2 linked regions of the Celeribacter indicus genome follow. The protein of the gene in region 2 interacts with the protein of the main gene of each other region in a pairwise test. Links are inferred from orthologs where the notes say so. Each region holds a gene or a part of one and is shown on either strand. Other genes may lie near its edges. The genes, in order: P73_RS07755 and ndk.

Region 1 (3,312 bases), 1.1 Mb from region 2 along the record:
CGCCCATGATCGCCGCATAGGACAGCGGGATCAGCAGTTTGGAGGGCGCGACGCCGAGCCGGCCGGAGAGCTGGATGAAGACGGGGATCATCACGACGACGACCGGCGTGTTCGCGACGAAGGCGGAGAGCACGACGACCACGAAGAGCAGCAGCGCGATCGCCACCGGCGGATGGGTTTCCGCATAGTTTCCCGCCTGCCGCGTGAACCATTCGAGCCCGCCGGTGCGCACCAGCGCGCCCATGACGATGAACAGCGCGCCGATCGTCCAGGGCGCGGAGTTGGAGAGCACCTCGCGCGCGGCGTCATAGGGCAGGATCCCGAGGACGAGCATCAGCGCCGCCCCCGCGATGGCGACGACCTCGGTCGGAAAGCTCTCGCGCACGAACAGCACGAACATGACCCCGACCACCAGGAGCGCGATGATCGCCTCGGTCATCGGGGGGAAATTGAAAAGGTCCATAAGCCCTCGCGCTTTACGTGCCGTTCCGCGCAATATGGCCCCGTTCCCCGGCGCTTCACAAGCGGCAAAACGTCCCCGGCGACGGCCCGGCCCCTTGGCCAAAGCGCGGGGAATCGTGGCAAAATCCGCCTCAGGGCGTGCTTTGCGACAGCCGCCCGCCGACCCGGACCGGACGGATCTCCCGCGCGCGCCCGGAGCGGTCGTCGGTCTCGACATAGAGGCCTGAAAGCGTGGCCTCGCCCTTCGCGGGCTCGTATCGTCCCTTCGCCATGCCCGTCACGAAGCGGCGCAGGGGCTCGGCCTTGTCCATGCCGATCACCGAATCGTAGTCGCCGCACATGCCGGCATCGGTCAGATAGGCCGTGCCGCCGGGCAGGATCTGCGCATCCGCGGTGCAGACATGGGTATGCGTGCCGACGACGACGGAGGCGCGCCCGTCGCAGAAATGGCCCATCGCCATCTTCTCCGAGGTCGCCTCGCAATGCATGTCGACGAGAACCGCCTGCACCGCACCGCCGAGCTTGTGGGTCATGAAGACCTGGTCCATCGCGGAGAAGGGATCGTCGAAGGGCCGCTTCATGAAGACCTGGCCCAGCACCTGCGCGACGAGGATGCGCCGCCCGCGCCGGTCCTCGAAGACGCGCAGGCCCCGTCCGGGCGCCGCCTTGGCGAAATTGATCGGACGGACGATGCGCGTCTCGCGCTCGCAGAACTGCATCATGTCCTTCTGGTCGAAGGCATGGTCCCCGAGCGTGAGGCAGTCGATCTCCGCCTCCAGAAGCGCCTTGGCATGGTCGCCCGACAGGCCCATCCCGTTGGTGGCGTTTTCCCCGTTGACCACGACGAAGTCGAGGCCCCATTCCGCGCGCAGCGCCGGCACGCGCTCCATGACGGCCTTGCGCCCCGCGCTGCCGACGATGTCACCGAGAAAGAGAATTTTCATAACTGAGAGGCTTAGGCGCGCCGCGCCCTCTTGGCAAGCGTGCGGGCGTCCGTCCCGGTCGAAAAGACGCGGCTCAGAAGGTGAGCACCTCGCGTTCGGTCACCACCGCGTCGAGCGGCGCGTCGGTGGGTTCGAGCCCGAGCCCCGACAGTTCCTGCCCGGCAAAGGCAAGGCCCACGGCGAAGACGTCGCGCCCCTCGCGCAGCCGCGCGAGCGTGCGGTCGTAGAACCCGCCGCCATAGCCGAGGCGATGCCCGGCGCGGTCGAAGGCCAGCAGCGGCACGATGAGCACATCGGGCTCGACCGGCTCGGAGCGCGCGGGCACGGCAGCGCCGAAGGCCCCGGCCACCATCTCCGTCTCCGGCGTCCAGAGGTCGAAGCGCAGGGGCGCGGCAGGCGCCTCCACCACCGGCACGGCGACCGGACCGAGGCGCGCGAGTTCGGCCATCGCGGGGCGCGGGTCGAGCTCGGTGCCGATCGGCATGTAGCCCGCGATCGCCTGGCCCGCGCGCCCGCTCAGGAAGCCGGTGAGGAGGCGGCAGGCCTGTCCGGCCGCGTCGCTCTCCCGCGCGGCGTCGTGGGCCGCCTGGCGAAGCTGCCGCGCCTCGGCGCGCAGCGCGGCCTTGCGTGCCGTGAGATCGCTCATAGCAGCACCATCCCCGCCAGCCCGAGGAAGGCGAAGAAGCCCACGACATCGGTCACGGTCGTCACGAAGGTGCCGGAGGCGAGCGCGGGGTCGACGCCGAGCCGTTCGAGCGCGACCGGCACGCCGATCCCCGCGAGGCCCGCGACGACGAGGTTGATCACCATCGCCGTCGCGATCACCAGCCCCAGTTCCGCCGACCCGAACCAGAAGAAGCTCACGAGCCCCATCACCACCGCAAAGAACAGCCCGTTCGCGAGGCCCACGAGGATCTCCCGCCGGATCACCCGCCAGACGTTCGCGCCGGTGAGGTCGCGCGTCGCGATCGCGCGCACGGCGACGGTGAGCGACTGTGTCCCGGCATTGCCGCCCATCGAGGCGACGATGGGCATCAGCACGGCGAGGGCGACGATGGTCGCGATCTCGTCCTCGAAGAGCGCGATCACGAGCGAGGCGATGATCGCGGTCACGAGATTGGCGGCGAGCCACGGCAGGCGCTGTTTCACCGTATCCCGGACCCGGTCCGACAGCGAGCCCTCGCCGACGCCCGCGAGGCGCATGATGTCCTCCTCGTGTTCCTCGTCGAGCACGTTCATCGCGTCGTCGATGGTGATCACGCCGACGACACGGTCGTCCTCGTCCACCACCGGGGCGGAGATCATGTGATACTGGTTGAACGCATAGGCGACGTCGGTCTCGCTCTCGTCCACGCGGAAGGTGCGGAAACCCGGCTCGAGCAACTCGCTCAGCGGCTGGCTGCGCGGCGCGCCGAGGATCTTGCCGAGGGTGACATGGCCGACCGGGTGCATCTTCGGGTCGATCAGAACCATGTGGTAAAAATCCTGCGGCAGCTCCTCGGCGCTGCGCATGAAGTCGATCGCCTGCCCGACGGTCCAGTGCTCCGGCCCCATGACGACCTCGCGCTGCATCAGGCGCCCGGCGGAATATTCGGGATAGGAGAGCGACTTCTCGACCGCGACGCGCTCGGAGGCCTCGAGCGTCGCGAGGATCGCCGCCTGCGCGTCCTCGTCGAGATCCTCGACCAGGTCGACGACGTCGTCGGAATCGAGTTCGCGCACCGCCTCGGCCAGCACCTCCGGCCGCAGGACGTGGATCACCTCGTCGCGGATGCCCTCGTCGAGTTCCGACAGGATCTCCCCGTCGAATTCCGCGCCGTAGAGCAAGATGAGGCGGCGCCGGTCATAGGCGTTCACCTGTTCGAGGAGGTCGGCGATGTCGGCCGCGTGCAGCGGCTCCATCAGC
Region 2 (3,043 bases):
ACTGGGCGCGGAGAAGGGCCTCACAATCCTGTCGAAGATCCGCGAGGAATTCGGCTGTCCGGTGCTCACCGACGTGCATGAGACGCATCATTGTGCGACGGCCGCCGAGGCGGTGGACGTGCTCCAGATCCCCGCCTTCCTCTGCCGCCAGACCGACCTCCTGCTCGCGGCCGGCGAGACGGGCCGGACGGTCAACGTCAAGAAAGGGCAGTTCCTCGCGCCCTGGGACATGGACAATGTCGCGGCCAAGCTGGCTTCCACCGGCAACGAAAAGATCCTCCTGTGCGATCGCGGCACCTCCTTCGGCTACAACACGCTGGTGAGCGATTTCCGCGGGCTGCCGCGTATGGCCCAAACGGGGTATCCGGTGGTGTTCGACGCCACCCATTCGGTGCAGCAGCCGGGCGGGCAAGGCAGCTCGACCGGCGGCGACCGCACCATGGTGCCGGTGCTCGCGCGCGCCGCCGTCGCGGTGGGCGTCGCCTGCCTCTTCATCGAGACGCACGAGGATCCCGACAACGCGCCCTCGGACGGGCCGAACATGCTCAGGATCGAGGATCTCGGCCCGCTGCTCGACCGGCTTCATGCGCTCGACGAAATCGTGAAACCGGGCTGAGTTGCGGCACTACCGGGCAAAATTGCCACAATTTCCCGTGAAATGTCGCAACTCCGACTCGTTTTCCGCGTTGGCGTGGCATAATGGGAGTCTGAAACGGGCTCCTTGAGAAGCCCGCAACACATGAGGCACCACATGGCAAGCGCAGCACCGCAGACCCGTCAGACCCCGCAGGAACCCGAGGCCCGCGAGGAAGACGAGTCCTACTCACAGGACTCTTCGCAAACATCCGGCGCCCCCTCCGACACCGGCGCGGGCCGGTCGGAGACGACCGGCACGATCCCGATCCCCCTTCCCACGAAGAAACCCCGAACCTACCGCTTCCACGACTGGGCGCTGATCTGATCCGCGGGTCCGGCAGCCGCCGGGAACCTTGGTCCGGTCCTTTCCGTTGACATGTCAACACAAGGAAAGGAGAGCCCCATGGACCTCGTCCGCATCATCCTCGCGATCATCCTCCCGCCGCTCGGCGTGTTCTTCCAGGTGGGACTGGGCAAGCATTTCTGGATCAACGTGCTGCTCACCCTTCTGGGCTACATCCCCGGCATCGTCCACGCGGTGTGGATCATTGCCCGCACGCCCGACACCCGCCGGATCTGATCCCGGCCCGGAACACATGAGAAAGGCCGCCCCGCGGGGCGGCCTTTTCCGTTTCCGGGAATTCCGGCCGGCTCAGCCGACGAGTTCGAGACCGGAGAAGAAATAGGCGATCTCCTCGGCGGCCGTTTCCGGCGCGTCGGAACCGTGGACGGAGTTTTCACCTACGGAGAGCGCATATTCGGCGCGGATCGTGCCGGGGGCGGCATCGGCCGGGTTGGTCGCGCCCATGACTTCACGGTTCTTCGCGATGGCGTTCTCGCCTTCGAGCACCTGCACGACCACCGGCTCGGACGTCATGAATTCGCACAGCTCGCCGAAGAAGGGACGATCCTTGTGCACACCGTAGAAGGTCTGCGCCTGCTCGAGCGTCATCCGGATGCGCTTGGAGGCGATGACGCGCAGGCCCGCTTCCTCGAGCTTCGCGGTGATGGCGCCCGTCAGGTTGCGCTTGGTGGCGTCGGGCTTGATGATGGAGAAGGTGCGTTGGATCGCCATGGAAACCTCTTGCGGCTGAAAGTCGTCGGAAGGGCCCGGCCAGTCCCGCGCCCCGTGATCGCGCGCCGGATAACATGGGGGGCGCGGTTTGGAAAGCGGTGATTGAGCGCGGCTTGACAGGGAGGGCCGGCGGGCGCGACAAATCCTGTGCCGCGCATCCCTGCCCGCGCAAAAGGAGATCCGCCATGCGCCGTCCCGCCGCCGTCCTCGCCGCCGCCCTGCTCGCGGCGCTTGCGCTTGCCGCCCCGATGGCGGCGCAGGACCGTCTCGACGGCTATCCGCTCTATGACGACCGGCGCGCGATGATCCGCACGCTCACCGATCTGGCGACGGCGGGGGACTATCCCGGCCTGATCCGGGCGCTGTCGGGCACCCGTGCCTACAGCGAGGCGGAGGTGACGAGCCTCGCCGAGAAGCTCGACACGATCTATGGACCCTCGCTCGACCGCAGCGACATTCTCTATCACCGCGAACTCTCGGGATCCTGGGTCGAGGAAGTGCTCGCCTTCTGGCCTGCGGGCGGCACCGACTATTTCTATATCAACATCGTCTCGCACAAGCGCGAGGAGGGCATCATCCCGGTCTGGTGGCGCTACAATTCCGATATCGAGGGCGTGCTGCCCTCCTTCTGACCCCACTGGACCGCCCTGCCGCGCGCTGATATGCGGACGACATGCTGAAGATCCGCGACATCACCTATTCCGTCGAAGGCCGCACCCTGATCGAGGGTGCCTCCGTCACCATTCCCACCGGCCACAAGGTCGGGATCGTGGGCCGCAACGGCGCGGGCAAGACCACGCTGTTCCGCATCATCCGCAGTGAGCTCACGCTCGAGGGCGGTGCGATCGAGGTGCCGTCGCGCGCCCGCATCGGCGGCGTCGCGCAGGAGGTGCCGGGCAACGAGGTCTCGCTGCTCGACACGGTGCTCGCCGCGGACACCGAGCGCGCCGCGCTGATGGCGGAGGCAGAGACCGCCACAGATCCCCATCGCATCGCGGAGATCCAGACCCGGCTCGCCGATATCGACGCCTGGAGCGCGGAAGGCCGCGCCTCCGCGATTCTCCGGGGCCTCGGGTTCACCGAAGACGAGATCGCCATGCCCTGCTCCGCCTTTTCCGGCGGCTGGCGGATGCGCGTGGCCCTCGCGGGGGTGCTGTTCTCCCAGCCCGATTTCCTGCTGCTCGACGAGCCGACGAACTATCTCGACCTCGAGGGCGCGCTCTGGCTCGAGACATATCTGGCGCGCTATCCGCATACCGTGCTGCTGATCTCCCACGATCGCGCGCTGCTGAACCGCGCCGTCGGCTCGATCCTGCACCTGGAGAGCAAGAA

The links.
Region 1: the proteins of ndk (region 2) and P73_RS07755 interact in binary tests that used the Escherichia coli proteins (3 or more experiments, as listed by UniProt). The link is inferred for Celeribacter indicus from one-to-one orthologs.

Annotation. Positions count from the first base shown.
Region 1 is NZ_CP004393.1:1,530,778-1,534,089, reverse strand. What follows is about bases 267-3,265. They hold P73_RS07755 (5-formyltetrahydrofolate cyclo-ligase), read right to left. Parts: upstream 2,053-3,265; coding sequence 1,480-2,052; downstream 267-1,479. Other genes in these bases: mgtE (magnesium transporter), read right to left, coding at 2,049-3,265; P73_RS07760 (TIGR00282 family metallophosphoesterase), read right to left, coding at 594-1,406; P73_RS07765 (SLC13 family permease), read right to left, coding at 267-463. Outside these bases: more of P73_RS07765, read right to left, coding at 1-266; more of mgtE, read right to left, coding at 3,266-3,312. UniProt on the Escherichia coli protein: Involved in the removal of 5-formyltetrahydrofolate.
Region 2 is NZ_CP004393.1:2,647,514-2,650,556, forward strand. Bases 1-2,730 are described here. They hold ndk (nucleoside-diphosphate kinase), read right to left. Parts: upstream 1,712-2,730; coding sequence 1,289-1,711; downstream 1-1,288. Other genes in these bases: kdsA (3-deoxy-8-phosphooctulonate synthase), read left to right, coding at 1-616; P73_RS13365 (hypothetical protein), read left to right, coding at 752-961; P73_RS25030 (YqaE/Pmp3 family membrane protein), read left to right, coding at 1,040-1,216; P73_RS13380 (hypothetical protein), read left to right, coding at 1,897-2,343; P73_RS13385 (ABC-F family ATP-binding cassette domain-containing protein), read left to right, coding at 2,385-2,730. Also shown: more of P73_RS13385, read left to right, coding at 2,731-3,043. UniProt on the Escherichia coli protein: Major role in the synthesis of nucleoside triphosphates other than ATP. The ATP gamma phosphate is transferred to the NDP beta phosphate via a ping-pong mechanism, using a phosphorylated active-site intermediate.